Regions from separate parts of the Halobacillus sp. ABH2_015 genome, predicted to be linked through region 4. Evidence: riboswitches for the same ligand, from Rfam matches in the RefSeq annotation. Region 4 holds a riboswitch; each other region holds the start of a gene.
What was found. A riboswitch is a leader RNA that binds a small molecule or an ion and turns the genes downstream of it on or off. The one in region 4 is predicted to bind S-adenosylmethionine.
Positions count from the first base shown of each region.

Region 1: it holds a riboswitch for S-adenosylmethionine, as region 4 does, so the genes downstream of both, metK (methionine adenosyltransferase) here and ACXAD6_RS15070 (amino acid permease) in region 4, are expected to answer to the same signal.
Region 2: it holds a riboswitch for S-adenosylmethionine, as region 4 does, so the genes downstream of both, msrA (peptide-methionine (S)-S-oxide reductase MsrA) here and ACXAD6_RS15070 (amino acid permease) in region 4, are expected to answer to the same signal.
Region 3: it holds a riboswitch for S-adenosylmethionine, as region 4 does, so the genes downstream of both, ACXAD6_RS08200 (sulfite exporter TauE/SafE family protein) here and ACXAD6_RS15070 (amino acid permease) in region 4, are expected to answer to the same signal.

Region 1 covers NZ_JBSWUG010000002.1:2,504,578-2,510,365, reverse strand. The annotation lists gene ACXAD6_RS13280 (hydrolase) at 1-28, shown strand, start outside; gene ytkD (RNA deprotection pyrophosphohydrolase) at 207-671, shown strand; gene pckA (phosphoenolpyruvate carboxykinase (ATP)) at 716-2,308, opposite strand; SAM riboswitch class I at 2,559-2,665, shown strand; gene metK (methionine adenosyltransferase) at 2,894-4,090, shown strand; gene ACXAD6_RS13260 (gamma carbonic anhydrase) at 4,235-4,747, opposite strand; gene ACXAD6_RS13255 (lysophospholipase) at 4,807-5,589, shown strand; gene ACXAD6_RS13250 (tetraprenyl-beta-curcumene synthase family protein) at 5,602-5,788, shown strand, end outside.
Region 2 covers NZ_JBSWUG010000002.1:546,527-552,314, forward strand. The annotation lists gene ACXAD6_RS02685 (Na+/H+ antiporter NhaC family protein) at 1-1,286, shown strand, start outside; gene ACXAD6_RS02690 (DinB family protein) at 1,423-1,959, opposite strand; gene ACXAD6_RS02695 (AIM24 family protein) at 2,092-2,784, shown strand; SAM riboswitch class I at 2,924-3,044, shown strand; gene msrA (peptide-methionine (S)-S-oxide reductase MsrA) at 3,167-3,640, shown strand; gene eutH (ethanolamine utilization protein EutH) at 4,186-5,301, shown strand; gene ACXAD6_RS02710 (peroxiredoxin-like family protein) at 5,327-5,788, shown strand, end outside.
Region 3 covers NZ_JBSWUG010000002.1:1,536,453-1,542,240, reverse strand. The annotation lists gene cobA (uroporphyrinogen-III C-methyltransferase) at 1-583, opposite strand, end outside; gene cysC (adenylyl-sulfate kinase) at 585-1,193, opposite strand; gene sat (sulfate adenylyltransferase) at 1,199-2,344, opposite strand; gene ACXAD6_RS08205 (phosphoadenylyl-sulfate reductase) at 2,359-3,087, opposite strand; SAM riboswitch class I at 3,175-3,289, opposite strand; SAM riboswitch class I at 3,487-3,589, shown strand; gene ACXAD6_RS08200 (sulfite exporter TauE/SafE family protein) at 3,687-4,595, shown strand; gene ACXAD6_RS08195 (DAK2 domain-containing protein) at 4,800-5,788, opposite strand, start outside.
Region 4 covers NZ_JBSWUG010000002.1:2,867,316-2,873,103, forward strand. The annotation lists gene ACXAD6_RS15060 (LTA synthase family protein) at 1-1,683, opposite strand, end outside; gene mmuM (homocysteine S-methyltransferase) at 1,957-2,907, opposite strand; gene ACXAD6_RS15070 (amino acid permease) at 2,873-4,282, opposite strand; SAM riboswitch class I at 4,369-4,473, opposite strand; gene ACXAD6_RS15075 (cell wall-binding repeat-containing protein) at 4,600-5,788, opposite strand, start outside.

The DNA of each region.
Region 1 (5,788 bases), 360 kb from region 4:
TGAGGAAATGGGCGTATTGAAAAATTGAGAGAAGGGCCGCTTCCCCTTTTGAAGCGGTTCTTTCGTACATAATCGGGGGATTTTGTGTCGGTACGGACCGGAAATCCTACAAGTAGAGAGGGACTGGTTTGTATTTGCGGCTGCTTATGGTACGATTTAAACAGGAAAGCGAACGTATAACAAGGATTAAAGGCAGTTGAAGAGACATGAAAACTTTTTATGATTTTTATCAAAATCCTGTCCGGTTATCCTTCGAGGATCACCCTTTTTCTGAAGAGCCGAAACATGTGTGGATCATCTGCCGCTTTCGTGATCAGTGGCTGTTAACCCGGCACAAAGACAGAGGGCTCGAATTCCCTGGTGGGAAAGTAGAAGAAGGGGAGACGGCGGAACAGGCAGCAGTAAGAGAAGTGAAAGAAGAAACAGGAGCCGATATTGATGATCTGACTTATCTTGGGCAGTATCATGTCGATGGAAAAGGCGGAACTGTCATCAAGAATGTCTATTTTGCTACAATATCTGAGCTGGCTGATCAGGATCATTATTTTGAAACGCATGGTCCTGTCCTTTTCCGGCATCTGCCGGGAAACTTGAAAAATAACGACCGGTTCAGCTTCATGATGAAGGATGAGGTTCTGCCGGAATGTTTAAAGCGTCTGGAACACCGCTGAACAGAAAAAATCCGCCGTTTGGATAACGGCGGATTTTTTTCTGTTTAGTTTGTGTGGTGGGTCGGGCCGGCCTGTTTGATTTTATCACTGGCATACGTGAACTTTTTGAAGTTGGCATGAAACTTTTCAGCAAGTTCTTTGGCACTTTCATCATAAGCGGCAGGATTGTTCCACGTTTTTCTCGGGAATAAGACTTCGTCCGGTACTCCCGGGCAGTGGGTCGGGATGTGAAGGCCGAACACAGGGTCTTTATAAGTTTCGGCAGAACTCAGTTCACCTTCCAGAGCGGCATGGATCATGGAACGCGTGTAACTCAGTTTGATACGCTCGCCTTCTCCGTAGGCTCCCCCTGACCAGCCTGTATTGACAAGGAAGACGTCCGTATTGAACTGGTCTATTTTCTCTCCGAGCATTTCAGCATATGCTGATGGAGCAAGCGGAAGGAAAGGGGAGCCGAAGCAGGCGGAGAAAGTCGCTTCCGGCTTGGTAATCCCTCTCTCTGTTCCAGCCAGTTTACTCGTATAGCCGCTTAGAAAATGGTACATCGCCTGTTCTTTTGTTAAACGGCTGATTGGTGGGAGGACTCCCGTGGCATCAGCTGTCAAGAAAATGATGGCATTTGGGTGGCCGGCAATACTTGGCTGGACTGTATTATCAATGTGATCCAGTGGGTAGGCGGCCCGTGTATTTTCCGTCAGGCTCGTATCGTCATAATCCGGCGCGTGCGAATCCGGCTGAAGGACGACGTTTTCCAAAACCGAGCCGAAATGAATGGCATCATAGATCTGCGGTTCTTTTTCTTTGGACAGGTTGATGCACTTCGCATAGCATCCCCCTTCAATGTTAAAGACACCGTAGGGGGACCAGGCGTGCTCATCGTCCCCGATCAGGCGGCGCTGAGGATCAGCGGACAGAGTCGTTTTTCCTGTGCCCGACAGACCGAAGAACAGAGCAACGTCGCCTTCTTTGCCGATGTTGGCCGAGCAGTGCATCGGAAGGACGTTCTTTTCCGGAAGCAGGTAGTTCATGACGGAGAAGATGGACTTCTTGATTTCCCCTGCGTATTCTGTTCCTCCGATGAGGACAACGCGGTGTTTAAACGAAACCATGATGAACGCTTCGGAATTCGTACCATCCACGTCAGGATCTGCTTTGAAGGTTGGAGCAGATATGACAGTGAACTCTGTGTCATGCTCCTCCAATTCGGATGCCTCCGGCCGGATGAACATTTGGCGGGCGAATAAGTTGTGCCAGGCGAATTCTGTAAGAACCTGCATAGGAAGGCGGTAGCGCTCATCCGCTCCTGCAAAACCTTTGAAGACGAATAACTCCCTGCGGTCTTTCAAATAATCGAGCACTTTATGGTATAATTTCACAAACGTATCATCGTCAATAGGCTGGTTCACAGCACCCCATTCGACTTTATCTTCGGTTACGTCGTCACGGACAATGAATTTGTCCTTTGGTGAGCGTCCCGTATAGGTACCTGTCGTAGCCTGAACGGCCCCTTTTTCCGTTAGTGTACCTTCATTGCGGTATAAAATCTTTTCCACTAAATGTGGAACAGATAATTGGTGGTGGACATGGTCCTGGGAAAGTAGAAGATTAAGTTCTGACAGTTGGTTTATTGTACTCATATGCATCGTCCCGCCTTTGCAGTTTAATAATGTGAGATTAGTATAACACATTTATTTTAATCGTCCATACTATTCAGTGGATTGTGGGAAAGTTTTCAACACTGCCATATTTCATGGCTGTTATTATCCTATGATGGTTTGAACAGAACGTTTATCCAGGTTGAATCTGGATGGAAGGGGTGCGTCGAAACCCGATGAATCCAATTGACATTAAACACGCTTTTCGATACGATAGCTGAGAACGGAAACTCTCTTATCCAGAGTTGGTGGAGGGACAGGCCCTTTGAAACCCAGCAACCGTCCGCAGGGACATGGTGCTAACCTGAAGCAAGGAGTCAGCTCCTTGGACGATAAGAGCGAAAGGAAGCAGCCCCTTTCCTCGGTATAGGAAGGGTTTTTTCTTTTTATAAGAAGGAAATGTCCATGACCAGGCCTTGCCGCCTGTTTATTATTTCTGACTGAGAACGTGCACGAAAACGTTTTCGGATCCAGGATGACACTATGAAATGAACTTATGTTTTTCTACACATACTGGTAAAGAGTTCCGTCTAATACTTTGTACTTACAGAAGGAGGAGTTTTTAGAATGCCAGCGAACCGCCGGTTATTCACATCAGAATCCGTGACAGAAGGTCATCCGGACAAAATCTGTGACGCTATTTCTGATGCTATTTTAGATGAAATTTTAAAAAACGACCCGAATGCAAGGGTGGCATGTGAGACAACAGTAACTACGGGACTTGTCCTGGTTTCCGGTGAAATCAGTACGAATACCTATGTTGATATTCCATCGATCGTGCGCCAGACGATTAAAGATATTGGATATACACGAGCAAAATACGGCTTTGATGCAGATACATGTGCCGTTTTGACGGCTATTGATGAGCAGTCCCCGGATATCGCAGGGGGAGTGGATGTTGCGCTTGAATCCCGTGAAGGGAAAATGAGCGATGATGAAATAGAAGCCATCGGTGCCGGTGACCAGGGACTGATGTTCGGCTTTGCCAACAATGAAACGCCCGAATTGATGCCGCTGCCTATTTCTCTTGCCCACAAACTTTCCAAGCGTCTTTCTGATGTCCGCAAAGACGGAACACTCGATTACCTTCGTCCTGACGGCAAGACGCAGGTAACGATTGAATATGATGAAAATGATCAGCCGGTCCGCGTGGATACGATTGTTATTTCGACGCAGCACGCTGAAGAAGTCACGCTCGAACAGATCCAGAAGGATTTGAAAGAGCAGGTGATCGGGCCCGTTGTACCGGAAGGCTATATTGATGATGAAACCAAATACTTTATCAATCCGACCGGGCGTTTTGTAATCGGAGGTCCTCAAGGGGACGCCGGTTTAACAGGACGTAAGATCATCGTAGATACGTACGGTGGATATGCGCGTCACGGTGGTGGTGCCTTCAGTGGGAAGGATGCGACCAAAGTGGACCGTTCTGCTGCATACGCGGCTCGTTATGTTGCGAAAAACATCGTAGCTGCAGGTCTTGCGGATACAGTGGAAGTCCAGCTCGCCTATGCAATCGGGGTGGCCCAGCCGGTTTCCATTTCCATCAATACCAGCGGGTCCGGCAAAGTGTCGGAAGAAAAGCTGGTGGACGCTGTGCGTGACTTGTTTGACCTCCGTCCTGCTGGAATCATTAAAATGCTCGATCTTCGTAAACCTATTTACCGTGATACGTCTGCCTACGGCCATTTTGGACGGACAGATGTTGAGTTTCCATGGGAACGTACGGATAAAGCGGAAGAGCTCAGCGGTCGTTTTCAATAAAAAAAAGCTGTTTCCTTGTTGGAGGAAACAGCTTTTTTTATTTTCACGAGTTGCACTAACGGCAGAGTACGCATTGATTTGATACGGCTATCCACTTCCCTCTGTATGTCTTCTGATCATGCAGGCATCGAGCTGAAAAGCATTTCAGCCCCGAAGGTTCTTATAGTACTGCCCTTTTGCGACATACGATTTCCGGATCCGGTCCATTTCCTTGTAATCCTCTTCTGTTAAGGAACGGATCACCTTGGCCGGCCGTCCGAAGGCCAGTGTATCCGGAGGGATTTCTTTTCCGGGCGGAACAAGGCTTCCTGCTCCGATAAAGGCCCGCTCCCCTATGACAGCGCCATCCAGAATCATGGATCCCATGCCGATCAAAGCGTCCTGTTTAATGTGTGCAGAATGCAGGGTAACCTGGTGCCCGACCGTAACGCCGTCTTCCAGTATGAGAGGCTGGTCAGGGCTTTGGTGCAGCATGCTCAGATCCTGGACATTTGTGTTCTTACCGATATGTACCGATGAGACATCGCCGCGGATGACCGTCTTAAACCAGATGCTTGCGTTCTCTTCTATGACAACATCCCCGGTAATGACGGCATCTTCTGCTGTAAAAGCTGATGGGTGGATGAGAGGTCGTTTTCCTTTATATTCGCAAATCATACGAAGCCCCCTTATAATATGAGTAACATCAGTATATCAAATGAAAAGAGGGATCGGCTGTGGAAAAACTGGAATCGGCCCGTGATCGTGCAACCATCATTCTCGTCCATGGCGCTTTTGAGCATATGGGAAGGTATAAGGAACTTGCTGATCGTTTCCGTCAGGACGGTTTTTCGGTGATTTATGGAGACCTGCCGGGGCAGGGGTTGTCTGATGGGAAGAAAGGTCATATCCGTTCGTTTGGTGATTACGTTGAAACCATTCAAAGCTGGTATGAGCAGGCGGATCCGGATAAAAAAATTTTCCTTCTCGGCCACAGCATGGGGGGGTTGGCTGTGATTCGTTTTATGGAGGAAAAGCAGCCGCAGCTGGATGGTGTGATTTTATCTTCTCCTGCTGTACAGATCCGGAATAAAACGGCCCGCCCGCTGGAGGCTTTTTCCTATCTATTGAATGTTTTTACCCCTTCGCTGCGTATGAAAGCGGGACAGAATCCCGAAAATGTAACTAGAAACCAAATCAAGGTTGAAGAATTCCGTCAGGATCCGCTTGTCATTGATAAAGTATCGGTGCGGTGGTACCGTGAGTTTCAAAAGGCGGGAATCCGGGCGTTTCAACAAGTCAGCCGTTTTCCTGATGTGCCTCTTTTAGTGATGCAGGCAGAGGAAGACCTTTTAGTGGATCCGGCACGCACAAAAGAATGGTTCAATCATGTCGATACCAGTGAAAAAAGTTATAAGCTGTGGCCGGGTCTTTACCATGAGATTTTTAATGAACCGGAAAATGACCAGGTCTATCACCATACACGATCTTTTTTGAGCAACATAATAAATGAACGTTAGGAGTGTCCACCCTTGAAGGAGTCCGTTCCAAGCAATGCTGTCCATCTGCTTTACGAAGTGTATCGGAATGTGTTTCCGCGAGTACATAAAGAACTAGCCTATTGGAAAGATGCTGCCTCCCGAATCCCTGATGAAGAATTAAGAACGCAGGCCCAGGCCAGTATCAAGGATAAAACGTTCCATTGCGAAGGTGGGGCGG
Region 2 (5,788 bases), 2.3 Mb from region 4:
TCGGCCTCGGTCTGTTCTTTACTAAATCGAAATGGTCAGATTATGCGCAGAGTCTGATTACAGGGATGGCTCAGCCGGTAGGGATCGTTTCGATCATTGCCTGGTTCTGGGCCGGCATGTTTGCAAATATGCTGTCTGCCGGAGGACTGGTGGATGGTCTGATCTGGTTCGGCTTCCAAACAGGGCTGGAAGGTGGAGCTTTCGTCGGTATTACGTTTCTGCTCGCCGGCTTATTTTCCACAGCCGTAGGAACTGGATACGGTACGGTAGCCACGTTCGGTGTGCTTATGTATCCAGCTGGTGTCATATTAGGAGCGGATCCGGTGCTGCTTGTTGCAGCGATTTTAAGTGGAGCTGTATTCGGGGATAACCTGGCGCCTGTTTCTGACACAACGATCGTCTCTGCAACGACACAGGAAGCGGATGTCCCTGGAGTTGTCCGTTCCCGTTTTAAATACTCCATGGCGGCTGCTGTTCCGGCAATGATTCTTTTCATTGTTTTCGGCGGCGGTGGGGAACAAGGAAGCCAGCAGGTGATCAATGACCTGCAGAGCCAGGTGTCACCCAACGGTCTGTTGATGCTGGTGCCATTTGTACTCGTTCTTATCCTGGCGCTGAGAGGCCAGCATCTTCTGACGTCCTTATCATGGGGGATTCTTGCATCCGTGGCTTTCATATATTTGAGTGGCATATCCTTAAAGGAAGTGCTGTATATTCATTTCAATGAAGCAGGAGACCCTGTGATTGAAGGGGCCCTTATTGATGGAATCAGCGGATATTTCAATATGGCTGTTTTGATCCTGTTCATTCTTGCGGCGGCTTACATGCTTGAAGTAGGAGGGACGATGGAAGTGATTAAGAACTTCTTCCTCCGCATCATCAATGGTGTAGTCCGCAGAGCTGAACTCGCCATCTTTGGTATTGTAGCTTTCTTGAATGCCTTCATCACAATCAACACAGCGGCGGAAATTGCAGCGGCTCCGTTTGTGAGGAAAATCGGGAAGGAATTGAATATCCATCCATACCGGCGGGCCAACTTCCTGGATACAGTGACCTCTTCCCTGGGGTATATTTTCCCTTGGAGTGGTGGTGTCCTGCTTGCCTGGGCCACGGTTCAGGGAGCGGCAGACAAGTATGACTTCCTCCCCGTCGTTTCGCCTGGTGAAGTATTCCCGTATGTGTTCCAAGGATGGCTCCTTCTGCTTGTTATGCTGATCGCAGCATGGACAGGATGGGGGCTCCGTTACACCGGGAAGAACGGCGAAGAAGTGAAGCCTGAAAAGTAAACAGGATCGTCAAAGATAGAAAAAGCGCAGAGATTCGTCTCTGCGCTTTTCAACTGTAGACAAGAGACTGGACTTGTCATCCAGTGGATCTGTAGGTGGTGTGGAGAGATTTACCTCTGCGTGTTTTTCTACGCGTTTATAAAGCTTCCACAGTTTCTTTCATTTGATCAAGGTGGCGGAGTTCGTGCCAGCCGATGAATTCAATCCACTGCACCAAGTCCATGTCTCCGAAAGCGGGGTGGGGAAACACACGGTTCTTCAATGTTTCTTCATCTTTGTTATGAATGAGGAATAACGTAGCTTCCCTTGTTTTTTTCAATCCATCCTCGGCTTCTGCAATCGTTTGGCACGTACCTTCAGGCCGGACGGACTCAGGGGCTTCCACCTTGTAGTCCCTTTCCGTCGTCCGGTGGATCGGTTTTTCGGAAGTCTGCTGGATATCTCCCTGCTTTACTGCCTGCTTGATCTGGTAGACGACAAGTTGTTCCATCAGGTACAGGTGCTCCAGAATTTCAAGGACCGACCATTTTCCTTCCCCGGGCTTCTGTGCTGCCATTTCGTCAGAGACGGAATGGGCATACTCCAACAGCTGTTTTCTTTTCTCATCAAGACCATACATAAACAGGTCCTCCTCGTCCTTAGGTTGTTTGAATAGATCAAATAGAATCATCATTCCCCTGCCAGGTGGTGATGAAACCTTTCCTCCATTGTAAACGTAAAACGATAGACAAAGGTTTCATAAATGGTCTAACCCACCCCGGGGTGTGGTATAGAACTATAACCTACATAAAAGGAGGAATCTGTCATGGCAGACTATTCGATTGAGGAGTTTATCAGGGCGACGAAACAGGATGATTCAGAAAATGATTATTTTGAGCTGGAAACCCCGCGTATTCTCGAGGTGAACCTGATGGATCAGGTCTGGGCGAAATCCGGGGCCATGATTTCCTATAATGGGAATATCAAGTTTGAGAGAGAAGGGATTCTGGAGCACGGTGTAGGAAAAATGTTCAAGAAGGCGTTGACGGGAGAAGGCAGTTCGCTGATGAAAGCGACAGGGCGCGGACGTTTGTATCTCGCTGATCAGGGGAAAAAGATTACGATTTTTGACTTGGATAATGAAACCATTACAGTCAACGGTAACGATCTTCTCGCCTTTGAGCCGAGCATCGACTGGGATATCAAGCTGATGAAAAAAGTGGCCGGGATGGTTTCCGGCGGTCTGTTTAACGTGACCTTGAATGGCAGCGGACGTGTGGCTGTCACCTCCCATTACGAACCACTGACATTGCTCGTACGCCCGGGAGAACCGGTTATTACGGATCCTCATGCGACCGTAGCCTGGTCCGGGCATTTGGAGCCGAATTTCAAGACGGATGTAAGCTTTAAAACGTTTATCGGACGGGGAAGCGGGGAATCTATTCAAATGCAGTTCGAAGGAGAAGGTTTTGTCATCGTCCAGCCGTATGAAGAAATTGAAACAACAGGCAGTCAGTAAGACTTTTCTTTTGCGTGGACTGGCATAGTCATGCTAAAGTGTGAATACAATGATGATACAAAAAGAATCATCATTTATCCTTTACTTCGTTACTGAAACGTAGTATATTGATAATCAACATTAAATAAATAACGGAAACTTCTTATCCAGAGAGGCGGAGGGACTGGCCCTTTGATGCCCGGCAACCATCGAATCAATCCACGGATTGACGAGAACGGTGCCAATTCCTGTAGGATGAACACCATCCTAAAAGATGAGAGGATCGTACGGATTGATACGAACCCCTTTTCTTATGTGGATAAGAAAAGGGGTTTTTTGCATATCAGCATACCCGTCATGGCTCTCGATAGAAGTTGCGTTAAAGGAAAGGGAAGATGTAGATATGGCAACAGCAATTTTCGGCGCAGGATGTTTTTGGGGAGTAGAAGCATTTTTTGAGAAATTCGAAGGGGTAACGGCAACAACCGTCGGTTACATCGGGGGACATCTCGAAAACCCTTCCTATGAAGAAGTGAAACAGGGAAATACCGGTCATGCGGAAGCTGTCCGTATCGAATATAATCCTGCTGTCATTACGTATGCCAAACTGGTCAATATCTTTTTTGAAGCTCACGACCCGACACAGGTAAATCGTCAGGGCATTGATGTAGGACATCAATACCGTTCAGTGATCTTCTATACAGATGCAAGCCAGAAGTACATTGCAGAAGAAAAAATCAAAGAATGGAGTGCCAAAGGCATCTTCAAGCGTTCAATCGCTACACAGGTGGAAGAGGCTTCTTCTTTCTTTGAAGCAGAAGAGCATCACCAGAAGTACATTCAAAAACATGGCTCCGCAGCCTGTTCCATCGGCTGATGAAAAGCCCCACACTGAGGGGTTCAGCTTGTAGAGAAACCCCTGTTTCTTTACAAGCTTTTTTCTTTCTTCCCGAAAGGAGCGGTGCCCTTTCCGCGGACGAGCGAACGAGCTTCCTCGCAACACCCACGCTCGGCGGTCTCGGACCACTCGTTCTTCCGCAGGAGTGGAAAGGGCACCGCTCCTTGGGAGTTCTCTAACATCGAACAAGACTCTCCTTCACCCCGCTCATCCTTGCTGGATGGAGGAGAGGCTTGTTCATATTCCGGCAGCCAGCCGTTATCAGCGTCTGTTCTTTTCCTTTTTTTCCACGCAAGTGCGCAACAGCGCAGCCCGTGCCGTTCTTTTGAATCTGAGAACCTGCGTAGGGCGTGCCCGCGGCATTCATATACCGATAAGCGGAAAGTGGCCCTTCCCACGACTCATGGACAACTCTAACTGGTTAACACAGGATTTTTCTATAGCCAGAGCCCCTCAGTGAGGGGGCTTTTTTTATGGGGGAAAGTTCACTAGAATGGAGGAGATGAAGAGAGGAGGGAGAGGCTGTGTTGAATGATATCATCCTTATGGTCATGTGCGCCTTTATGGTTCTTGGAGCTCTTGATTACTACATATTGAATCACCGCCTTGCCTTAGGATGGCGTTTTTATGAAGCCTTTATGATGATGGGTCCTCTGGCCTTGTCCATGGTGGGGATCATCTCTCTGGCCCCGGTGCTGTCCAGATGGCTCGCGCCGGTCGTCACTCCATTGTTCCAGGCTGCAGGAGCTGATCCTTCGATGTTTGCTTCTATGCTGCTTGCCATTGATATGGGGGCTTATCCTCTGGCGGAATCGCTCGCGGCAGACAAAGGAGCGGCTGTTTTTTCGTGGGCTCTGCTTGGGACGATGATGGGCCCTACGCTTGTGTTTACCATTCCAGTTGCCTTGACCGTTGTAGCAAAAAAAGATCATCCTTTTTTCGCAAAGGGAATTCTTGCAGGAATGGTGACGATTCCAATCGGTTGTTTCATCGGCGGGTGGACAGCCGGCTATGAACCGGGGTGGATGCTTAGAAATCTGCTTCCGGCCATGATTCTATCCCTTTTCATCGCCGCCGGTCTCTGGCTCTTCACAGCCTTGACCATTCGTCTGTTTTCCTATTTCGGCAAAGCGGTCGAAATCATTATTATTTCAGGGCTTGCTCTCATCATTATTGAAACGTTAACAGGTATAACGGTTCTCCCCGGTATGGCTCCGTTATCAGAAGGGATGCTCATCGTGGGTAAAATCACTGTCACACTTGCAGGGGCTTATCCGCTGGTGGCGTTTATCAGCAGGCACGGCGAAAAAGTGCTCACCCGTGCGGGAAGACGTCTCGGGATGAACGCGGTATCGATGACAGGATTCATCGCATCGCTTGCTCATCATTTGCCGATGCTTGCCGTCATGAAGGACATGGACGATAGAGGGAAGACCATCAATGCGGCCTTTGCAGTCAGCGGAGCATTCGTATTCGGAAGCCACTTCGCATTTGTGGCCGGCGTCCAGCCGGACATGATACTTCCGGTGATCGTGGGCAAATTAAGTGCAGGTATTCTTGCTGTGAGTTTAGCCCTGATTCTAACGAGACAAGACGTTTCATTTTATGAAGAAGAAGATTCTTCGTATAATGAAGATTGAAATTGATCATAAAGGAGTTTTTCAAATGACGACAGATATGCGCAGACAATTTGACCAATACATCGAGAAATTCAAACAGAATGCCTCCCAGGAAGTTCAGGACAAAATGAGCGACGCCATTAATGAATTGGAAGCCTCTGAAGAGGGGAACGGTCTTTCCAAAGGAGAAAAAGCCCCGGACTTCATCCTTCCAGATGCCAAAGGTGGTCAGGTTCAGCTTTCCGAACAGCTGAAGCAGGGTCCTGCTATCGTAACTTTCTACCGCGGCGGCTGGTGCCCTTACTGCAACATGGAGCTGCGTGCCTATCAGGAAATCATGGATGATATTCATAATGAAGGAGCTCAGCTGATTGCTATCAGCCCGCAGACGCCGGATCAATCCATGACTACTCAGGAGAAAAACGACCTGGAGTATCACGTTTTGAGTGATGTTGGAAACAAAGTTGCTCAGCAGTTCAACCTTGTTTATGAGCTCCCGGATTATCTT
Region 3 (5,788 bases), 1.3 Mb from region 4:
GGGCCATCGGCGTATCTGGAGACCGCCCATATTTTTTCAGCCGATCACAAATCTCCGGAAGTCTTTTGACACCCATGTAGATGCACAGCGTATCCATGCTCTTGACGACCCGCTCCCAGTACGCTTCTTCATCTGTTCCTTTCTTACTGACCCCGGATATGAAAGCGACCGACGAGCTGTAATCCCTGTGGGTGACCGGAATGCCGGCGTAGGCAGGGGCAGCCGTCCCGGATGTAATTCCTGGAACGATCTCAAAAGGAATGGACCTTTTTGCAAGAGCTTCTGCTTCTTCCCCTCCGCGGCCGAACACAAATGGATCTCCTCCTTTAAGGCGTGTGACCACTTTCCCTTGAAGGGCGTATTTGACAAGAAGATGATTGATGGTTGACTGGGACAGTGCGTGATGATCGGGCCTTTTCCCACAGAAGACGAGCTCTGCCCCTGCTTTCGTTTCCTCAAGAAGATCCTGATTGATGAGCCTGTCATACAGAACAACATCAGCCTTCTGGACAGCTTTAAGACCTTTCACGGTAATCAAATCAATGTCTCCAGGACCTGCACCTACGATATATACTTTGGTCACGTTATCCCTCCTTGTCGTTCAGCCACTTTTTATCAATAAGAAGTTGAAAAATCTGTTCCGCACAGGTTTGGATGGAATGCTGGTCAGACCGAACGACACATTCCGGATTCACCGGTGCCTCGTAAGGAGCATCCACCCCGGTAAAACCGGAGATTTCCCCAGCCCTTGCTTTTTTATACAGTCCTTTAGGATCCCGGCTTTCACATTCCTCCACAGGACAGTCGACAAAGACTTCCATGAATTCTTCCTCTTCCAAAAGGGATCGGACCCGGTCACGGTCCTCCCTGTATGGAGAAATAAAAGCCGTCAAAACGATGGAACCATTGTCTGTGAACAATTTGGATACTTCACCGATCCGACGGATGTTCTCTGTCCGGTCGGCTTCAGAAAAACCAAGATCCCGATTTAATCCATGACGAACGTTATCCCCGTCAAGCAGGTAGGTTTGGATGCCGTGCTCAAAAAGAAGGCGGTTCAAATGGTTGGCAATGCTGGATTTACCAGCCCCTGAGAGACCGGTGAACCAGAGCACACCACTGAAATGACCATTTTTACTCCGGTAATCCTTTTTTTGGACGGCAGCTTCATGCCATGTTAAATTCGTTGCCATTCCATTCACCCCTTTACATCCGCTGTCTGTTGTTTAAGCCCTTCAATCAGCACTTCCACGACCTCCGGACGGCTGAACGTTTTCGGTGGTTTCTGGCCGCTCCGAAGCAGCTCGCGCACTTTTGTTCCTGATAAAATTACGTGATGCTCCTTGCTGTGGGGGCAGGTTTTATGAGAAGCCATTGCTTCACAGGCTTTGCAGTAGAAGCTGTGCTCAAAAAAGACCGGGGTTATTTCCAGCTCTCCTTCTTCAAAGTGGCTGAAGATTTTTTGAGCGTCATATGTACCATAGTAATCGCCGACACCTGCATGATCCCTCCCGACTATGAAATGGGAGCAGCCGAAATTCTTCCGGACAATCGCATGGAAGATGGCTTCCCGCGGGCCTGCATAGCGCATGGCCGCATTAAAAACAGCCAGCGTCACCCGGTTTTCCGGATAATATTCATCCAAGAGTACCTCATAACTTCTCATGCGCACATCACTCGGGATATCGTCGCTTTTCGTTTCTCCTACGAGCGGATTCAGAAATAGTCCATCTACGCTTTCCAGGGCCGCTTTTTGGATATATTCATGAGCACGGTGAACAGGATTACGCGTTTGGAAACCGACAACCTTTTCCCATCCGGCCTGTTGGAATCGTTCTCTTGTCTCTTCGGGATCAAGGTAGTAATGGTCTGAATGCTCCCGCTCCGGACGATGGAATACGTCAATTCTGCCACCGACATAATAATCCGGGCGCTTGTAAAGTTTACTGACCCCCGGGTGAGCGTCTTCTGTCGTTAAGTAAACATTTGCAGCTTCTTTCTGTTTATCCGGCTTGTAAATGTCTTCGATTTCGATCACACCGTAGATTGCCCCATCTTTCACAAGAGCCGCTTGACCATGTAACGAACGGGCCTGCTCTTCAGAAACAGGCAGTGTGATCGGGAGACTCCAGGGAGTGCCGTCTTTCAAACGAAGATTTTCAACGACGTGATCATAATCTTCCCTTGTTAAAAATCCTTGAAGCGGACTGTATGCCCCATTAGCGATTAAATCGATATCACTCAACGCCATCGCATCAAGCTCGATCCTTTGTTCCGGAAGCGTATCCGGCTGTGCTGTAAAACGATTGATTAACTGCCCGCCATGCGGTTGAATAATGGACATCATTCATCTCTCCTTTATTGTTTCGTATCTCCCGCTGTGTGGAGTCCACACTCGGTTTTATCAAATCCCTGCCATCTTCCTGAACGGCCGTCATCCAGCGCTTTCGCTGTGCAGGGGATGCAGCCGACACTTGGATAGCTTTGGTCATGTAATTCATTGTAATCCAAGCTATTTAGTCGGATATAAGTCCATACGTCTTCCCATGTCCAGTGAATTAAGGGGCATACCTTGATGGACTGGAAGCGTTCGTCCTTGTTGACGAAGTTCGTATGACTCCGGCTTGCAGATTGTTCTCTTCTTAATCCCGACATCCAGGCCGCCGCTCCTGTCAGGGCTTCTTCCAGCGGTTTGATTTTTCTGATGGCACAGCATTGGTCGGGATTCCTTTTCCAAAGGGCCGGACCATATTCCTCTGCCTGTTCTTCCACTGTCAATTCCGGCTTTTTCATATGGATGTTCAAATCCGGATACCTCTTTTTCACTTTGTCTATCAAATCATAGGTTTCCTGGAAATGAAGTCCAGTGTCCAGAAAAACGACGTCGGCATCCGGCTGTGCCTTTGCAATGAAGTCAAGCAGTACGATCGCTTCAGCACCGAAGCTGCACGCATAAACGAGCTGTTTTCCATAATGCCCGTAAGCCCATTGAATCACACTCTCTGCCCCTTTGTGTCCATCATCAATATCCATATGAAGTAAAGGATCCCCGGTGAATGTTCCATATGTCGGTGCACTCGTATTCATAAGCTCCTCCTTTCTTATCTTCAACAAAAAAACCTTTCTTCTGATGGTAAGAAGAAAGGAGAGTCATTATACATGATTCAACCGTTCTTCTTATCCTTCCAAGTGTTGATCACCTGCTGGAATTGGCACAGCTTCTGTTCATGACGACAGATCCGTTGCCGAGGCTTCCAAGGGCCAGTCCCTCCACCTCTCTCGATAAGAAAAATGTTTCCAGATTTTGTTCAAAAGATTTGATTCAAATATTAGACCCGATTTAAAGATATGTCAACATGCATTTTAAATATTACTAGTTTTCTGTTTATTTTATTGTAAACCATTGACAAATCGTCATCCATGTTTTAGCTTTGAATATATTATTCATGTACTTAGGAATTCCGCTTTCAGCGCGGGCTACATAAATCCTTATAAAGAGCCGGGGGAGGAAACTGGTCTGATGATCCCGCAGCAACCTCACATTGGAAAAGGTGCTCATTCCAGCAGACGGTGGTCTGAAAGATAAGGAGAGGAAGCTTGACCTCTTCTGGATGAAGAGGTTTTTTTGTGCCTCTTCATGGTTAAAACCAAGTAATCTTATGTGTTTAATCAAAAGGAGAGGTACGATGAAGAAATTACTTATATTTTCACTGGTTGGATTCTTTGCTCAATTGATGGATGGAGCCCTCGGAATGGGATTTGGTTTAAGCTCCTCCACCATCCTCCTCGCCTATGGAATGGCTCCGGCGGTGGCCTCCGCCTCTATTCATTTGTCCCAGATTGCTACAACGGCAGCTTCCGGGTTTTCCCATTATAAATTCGGCAACGTGGATAAGCGTCTCGTTTTGACTCTTGCTCTCCCCGGAGGGATCAGTGCCTTTGCCGGGGCTGCTCTGCTCAGCTGGATTCCAGGTGAGCTGATCCGTCCGTACATTTCCGTTTTTTTACTAGGGCTTGGCGTTTATGTGGTCATCCGCTTTTTACTGATGAATCGAGTGAAGCCCTTGCATACAGAAAAAAGACCATTTCGACGGCGCTTCTTGTTTCCCTTAGGTTTTCTGGGCGGTTTTCTTGATGCCGTGGGCGGCGGGGGTTGGGGGCCGGTAAATACACCTGTTCTCTTATCCAGCAAAGGAATCCTTCCCAGAAAAGTCATCGGCACCGTAGATACAAGTGAATTCATCGTTACTTTATCTGCTACGGCCGGCTTCCTGATCTTCCTTGGGTGGGAAGAGCTGAGCTGGATGCTTGTGCTCGCCTTTGTGATCGGTGGCGTTATTGCAGCCCCCCTCGCTGCCTGGCTTGTGAAAAAACTCCCCCCTCTCGTGCTTGGGGTAGCGGCGGGTGGATTTATCATTTTGACGAACAGCCGGACCCTGCTCACCTATGCCACATGGAGTGAACAGACCTTAGTTATCATCTACAGCCTGCTTCTTGCCGGATATGCTGCTGCCGTTATCTTCTCAGTTCGAAAATATATTCAACGGCACCGGCACCCGCAGACGGAAACACGGTTAAAAAAAGCGCAGTTCTAATGGAGAACTGCGCTTTCAGCTTATAGAATGACAAGCTTAGAAAACAAACCGCCAAGGCGTTTGTCTAATGGTCGATCAATATCCTCTGTGAAACCATTTCTTTCATCTCCGCTCCTGCATTCAGACCATAGACCATTACAAAAGGCTGCCGGGAAAAATCCCGACAGCCTGCGAACGCTGTTCTAAATCCAGAAGCGCTGCATTTTATTCGATAGAGAAGATATAGCTGTAAATCGGCTGGCCACCATGGTGGATTTCCACCTCTAAATCTTCAAAGGTTTCTTCCACATAAGCTTCCAGTTCAGCCACATCCTTATCGTCCACATCTTCCCCTGTAAGAATAGTAAGGATTTCATCTTCATCCTCATCAATCATCTGGTTCAGCAGTGTTTTCGCTGTTGTGAGGGCGTCTTTATCGGTAGCTGATATCTTCCCGTCGGAAATCCCCATAAAATGACCCTTTTCAATATCAAGTCCGTCAATCTGGGTGTCCCGGACGGCATAGGTAATCTGCCCCGTCTTCACTTCTGACATCAAACTGGTCATTTCTTCTTTGTTCGTATCGAGATCTGCTTCAGGATTGAAACCAAGCATAGCACTCATCCCTTGAGGAATGGTCTTCGTCGGGATGACAGCCACTTCCGCTTCCGCCATCTCTGCAGCCTGTTCTGCTGCCATCACGATGTTTTTGTTATTCGGAAGAATGAACACGCGTTCTGCATGCGCTTCTTTAATAGCCTCCGATAAGTCCTGGGTACTAGGATTCATCGTTTGACCACCCTGGATGATTACTGTGGCTCCGAGGCTTTCGAAAAGTTTCTTCATCCCCTCGCCCATACTGACGGTGACAATACCATATGGCACTTTTTTCTCAGGCACGGCTTTTTCTTTCTTATTACCTACGAGGGACGTATGCTGCTCCCTCATGTTTTCAATCTTCATATTGATCAGGCTTCCATACTTCTGTCCAAGCGTCATAGCTTCACCCGGGTACTCGACATGGACGTGAACTTTGACCAGTTCTTCGTCAGACACGACGAGCAGGGAATCACCGAATTCACTCAGCTGATTACGGAAAGCTTCTTCATCATAAGGATTCTCAGCAAGCTTATCCTCTTCGAATTTCACCATGAACTCCGTACAATAGCCGTAATGGATATCTTCGGTATTCATGAAGTCCTGGGCAAGTTTAT
Region 4 (5,788 bases):
TTGTTGAATGTCTTCTCTTTCCTCTTTAAAAGCATGATTCGGGTCTTTATACGTATCTTCAATCCGCTCGTTTGTTTGCATATTCAATATACGTGCATCGAAGCGGCTGTTCTGTGCAATATAGAACGTTCCATTGTTCAGGAACGAGCTGGTCGGAACATAGTAACGCATACCGAGCAGGTTGTTCTCATAATGAAGCAGGTTATGTCCAAAGTACAGGGACTCCGGTTCCACACCCAGCAGATTCAGGAGCGTCGGCATCATATCAATCTGCCCGCCGGTATGATCATTCGTTCCTGTCAGCTCCTCTTCACCGGGGACACCTACAATAAACGGGATATTAAAACGGTTCAACAAGGAATACCGCTCCCCTAAAAAGTCAGCAAGAAGATCCTGATCCTCGTCTTTAAGCAGTTTGCCGTGAAGACCGGAATGGTCGCCGTAGAGGGCAATGACTGATTCCTCCCAGAGGCCGCGGTCTTTCAAGTCCTGGAAGAACTCCCCAAGCGCCTGATCCGCATAATGAACAGACTGGAGATAGTTCCCTGTTAAAGTTCCTTCATACTCAGAAGGAAGCTCCAGGCCTTCTTTGTCTGCAGGCATTTCAAACGGTGTATGACTCGTTAACGACAGCACATGGGCATAGAACTTGTCATACTCTTCGTCGATTTCATCAATCGCACCCATCGAGCGATGGTAAAACCATCCATCCGATGGTCCGAAGCCGACCGTATCTTTCTCTCCGTAAAACTTATCATCATAATAATCATCAAAACCAAGAGCTGGATAAAGTTCGTCCCTGTTCCAGTACTCCACCTCATCGGCATGCATGGTCACGTTATGGTACGACTTTTCATCAAGCATTCTCGGCAGAGAGGGAAGTTCCATGCCGCCGACTTGATCGGTGGTCGCTTTTTTCCCTAATGGATAAAGTGACGTATTCATGAGGAACTCTGCGTCTGATGTATTGCCTGAACCGATCTGTTGGTAGACATCCGTGAAATACATACTATCGTTCAGCCATTCATTTATGTTCGGTGTGATTTCCTGGCCATCGATCGATTCACCGATAACGAAGTCCTGAAGCGATTCAATCTGGACGACGATCAAGTTCCGATCTTCCGCCACTCCGAAATGATCATGCTCACTCATCGGCGTATAGGAATTGCCTTTCAGCTCTTCTATTTTCTGCTGCGTGACATTTTGATCTTCACCGGAAAAAGCGAAGGCTTTTTCACTGTTTGTCTGGTCCTGGTAATACTGAACAAACTGCGTATTGAATAAGCCGTTTTCCTTAGCAAAAAGAGCGCTGTCGAGAATGGGCTCTCCTTTATTCATTTGAAAATTGAAAATGGCGATTACAAGACCAGCAATAAGGAAGACAGACATAGCGAAATTGGACGTCTGTTTCGTTGGATACGTCCATGTCCTGCCCACAATCCAAATGACAACAAGCAGAAGCAGATCTGCGAGAAACAGAAAGTCTGTGCCATTGACGAGCAGCCACATGCTTTCATTCACACTGCCAACTTGATTAAGCTGGGATAGGTCATAGTATGTAGGAACGGTTCCGAAGTAACGCTCGTAAATCAACATGCCAATAAACAAAAGAGACAAAAACAAATCCAGAACAAGATAGGCAGCCGCTTTGCCCCGCTTAAAGACAAGCTCAATGAGAGCCATAAAAATCAAGATAAACGAAGCATCATACCAAATTCCTGCCCAAATACTCGTATCTTGAAGAAGCAGATAACGCAAAATTATAAACTTCAAGGAAATCATAATAAAAAAGTAAAAGAAATAACTGGTTAGTAAACGTTTCATCGAATCTTTCATATAAACACCTCTCTATTATTCTACCCAAATGTAAAGTTTATGTAAACTTAATGTAAATAAGGTAGAATAAGGCCGCTTCATCAGCATGGCTTCAAAAGGCGCTTGAAAAGATTCTGTTATTCACTCTGATTTCCACATGTCTGCGAGCTTTTTTATATGGGCGGGCGTCGTTCTGCAGCAGCCACCGATGATCCTTGCTCCATGCTCGTACCAGAGTTTGGACTGCTCATGAAAGTCAAGCCGACTGGCAGACCCATGCCACGTCTTCGTTTCCGGATCATAATCTTCCCCGGAGTTTGGATAGACGATCAGCGGCTTGCTCGAACAGCGGTTCAACTCTTGTAAAGCTTCCGCCGCATGTTCCAGAGGCGCACAGTTCACACCTATAGCAGCCACATGTGTATTACCCTCCAACGCTGAAGCGACCTCCTTGAGCGGAGTACCCTCACTGATCGATTGACCATCTTTTAACGTAAAAGAAATCCATGCAGACGCAGATGGATACTCCTGTAAAATTGAACCGATCACCTTTGCTTCCTGCAGAGAAGGCAGCGTTTCAACCGCTAAAACGTCAGCACCCGCTTCAACAAGTGCTTGAATACGTGGTTGGTGAAAATCAAATAAAACCTGATCCGTGACGCCGTAATGACCGGAATACTCCGAGCCATCCGCTAAATAGGCACCATAGGGTCCGACAGAAGCAGCTGTAAGCGGCCTTGGCCGCTCAAGATTTTCCCTCCACACTTCGTCCCGTGCTTCCCCGGCAAGCGTGACCGTTTTTTTAATAAGAGTGACAGCCTCTTCTTCTGATAAGCCCCTTTGGGCAAAACCATCAGTCGTCGCCTGGTAGCTTGCGGTGATGCTGATGTCTGCTCCCGCTCTGTAGTAGGAGGCATGCACATCTTTGATCGCTTCAGGTTTTTCCAACAGCACTTTTGCGGACCATAAAGGATCATCAAGCTCGCATCCGTATGATTCCAGTTCCGTTGCCAAAGCCCCGTCCAGGAGAACCATCGATTGTTTTTCCAAAAGAGATTCAATGGGATTGGATAGATTTTGTTTGTTGGACATGTTTTACTCCCCTTTTCTTTTTCATAGATTCTCTCACATAATAAGCCGCATAGCAGAATGCAATGAACGGACCCCCACAGTACAAGGCGATCCGCTGTGTCGGATCAAAGGCAATGCCGATACAGGATGCCAGGCATAGAAGAAAAGCCGCAATCGGGACCACCGGGTACCACGGGGCTTTGTAGGATAAATCACTATCATTTCCTTCTGCCCGCCGGTGCGCCCGCCGGAAAAGGAAGTGGGAAGCGCTGATGCTCATCCAAACGACGACTACAGCCAGCCCTGAGATCGATACCAGAATGATGTAAACGGTATACGGGGCGATGATACTGGATAGCAGCGCCAGACCGCCGCCAAGCATACTAAAGATGATCGCTGTCAAAGGAACTCCCTTTTTTGTCAGCTTCGCAAACACCGGGGAGATGGTATCCTTGTCCGCCAGTGACCACAGCATCCGGGCCGACGCGTATAATCCGGAGTTGGCTGCGGAAAGGATGGCTGTTAATATGACAAAGTTCATGACATCGGCCGCATAAGGAATACCGATGCGGTCAAGGACTGCGACAAACGGACTTTCCACAACCCCTGCCGCCTCACTTGGAAGAAAGATGGATAAAATGGCAATGGTCCCAATGAAGAAAATAATCAACCGTGCCACCGTTGTCCGAATTGCCGTCGGGATGGTTCTCGCTGGATCCTGCGTTTCCCCTGCGGCAATCCCAATCAATTCTGTACCGGAAAAAGCAAAATTGACAGCAAGCATCGTCATGAAGATTGCCGTTATACCATTTGGAAACAAGCCCTCACTCGTAAGATTTGAAAAGAATGGAGCCGGTTCTGACCCCGACAGCTGTATCCACCCAAAGGCGGCCCCGAATCCGATAATGATAAAAAGGACAATGGCTGCCACTTTGACAGAGGAAAACCAAAATTCTGCCTCCGCAAAAAATTTCACACTAAAGGCATTGAATCCGAAAATAAGAGCGGCGAACAACGCACTCCAAATCCACACACTTACATCGGGAAACCACCGCTGCATCAAGAGCCCGGCAGCTGTAAATTCTGACCCGAGAGCTACCGTCCACGTCAGCCAGTACAGCCATGCTACAGTAAAGCCTGTCCCCGGCCCTATGTAGTTATGAGCGTATGTATGAAAAGCCCCTGTTTCAGGGTTATGAACGGCCAGCTCTCCTAAACAGAGCATCACCAGATACACGACCAAAGCACCAATCAAATAGGCTAGGATTGTCCCGAACGGACCGGCCTGCTGGATGGTGTACCCTGAGCTTAAAAACAGTCCCGTACCGATAACTCCTCCCAGTGAAAGCATCACCAGGTGTCTTGTTTTCATTTCTCTCTTAAATTGATATTCCATTTGTCTCCCCCCTTGTGATGGTGGGCAAACAATTAAAAAACGCACCCTTGAATGAGTGCGTCAACTGACAAATAATAGATGGAAGTCTCTTATCGATCAGGATTGTTCACCCGCTGGAATTAGCACAGTATCTTCACAGACCTGCTGCTGAGGCTTCCAAGGGCCAGTCCCTCCACCTCTCTGGATAAGATATTTTTTTATAACTCTACTAGTCTTAATCATAATTGTCAATTTATTTTCAATATTCTATCCTTCATACCATCCAAATGAAAAGCCCCTGGTTCATAACCAGAGGCTTTTCACTCATACTCATATGCTTATTTCTGTTCCAATTGCTCTGCCACTTCATCGCTGACAGCATTTGTACCGCCGAGCACCTGGAAGTTGTTGATTTCAAGCTTTCCAATCGTCTCTTTTGTGGATTCCGGAAGCTGATCCGGCTTAACAAGGAGCATGGACGCTTCTTCCTTCGCAGCCAGAACAGAGCCCGCTAAAGCGTCAGCGAAGTTCTGACCATTCGCTACGAATGTCTTCCCTTCCTGCACACCCAGCTGTTCTGCAATGGTAGAGGCTGTTTCATAACGAGTCTTACCGCTGTAACGGGAAGCGTCAGGAAGCATCGCTTCGACCTCTTCAGAAATGGCATTCGTTCCACCTACAACAATGCTCTGTTCAAAGTCAGCAAGAGCTGTTTTGGTGATGGATGGCAGCTCATCTGTTTTAGAAAGGAGAATCGGGTAGCCTTCCTTCGCCGCATAAGGAGCCACAGCCAGAGCATCCGGATAGTTGAATCCATCTGCTACAACTACATTCTCAGGGTTTCCGTCAAGGCGGGCGGCAATATTGGCTGCCGTGTCAAAGCGCGTTTTCCCAGAGATGCGATCTACGTCGACACCCATTCCTGATAATTTGTACTTCACATATTCAGAAACGGCACCGGTCCCTCCAAGAATAATCGCTTTTTCAGCACCCAGGCGCTTGATTTCCGCAGCTACTTCACTGTTCAAGTTTCCGGACTTTGTCAAAAGGATCGGCGCATCTTCCTTATAGGCAAGAGGAGCACCGGCAAGAGCATCCGCAAACTCATCTCCCCGGGCAATGACGACTGTGTCAGCAGAATCCCAGCCTTTTTTAGAAATCTCAACGGCTGTTTGGTAACGATCCTCTCCGCTCACACGTTCTGTCGTTTTTTCAACAATACGGGATTCTTCATCAGGAGAAACCGTGCCCTGCTCTTCCAGGTATTCATTGAATACTTCATAGTCTACAAAGAATAATTCTGTCATCTTACCGGCATCCTTGGCTTCCTTGAATGTTTCATATCCATCGCCACCTGCAGCGATAAAGGCGTTCGTAGCCACCGTGTATTCTTTGTCCAAATCAAGCGCTTCATATCCATCCTCTGTTTTCACTTTGACATTAACGATACGGTCTCCTGCTTCATTTGAGCGATCGAACGTATATTGCATTCCCGATACATGAGCAAAACGGCCGCCGGTATTCTCA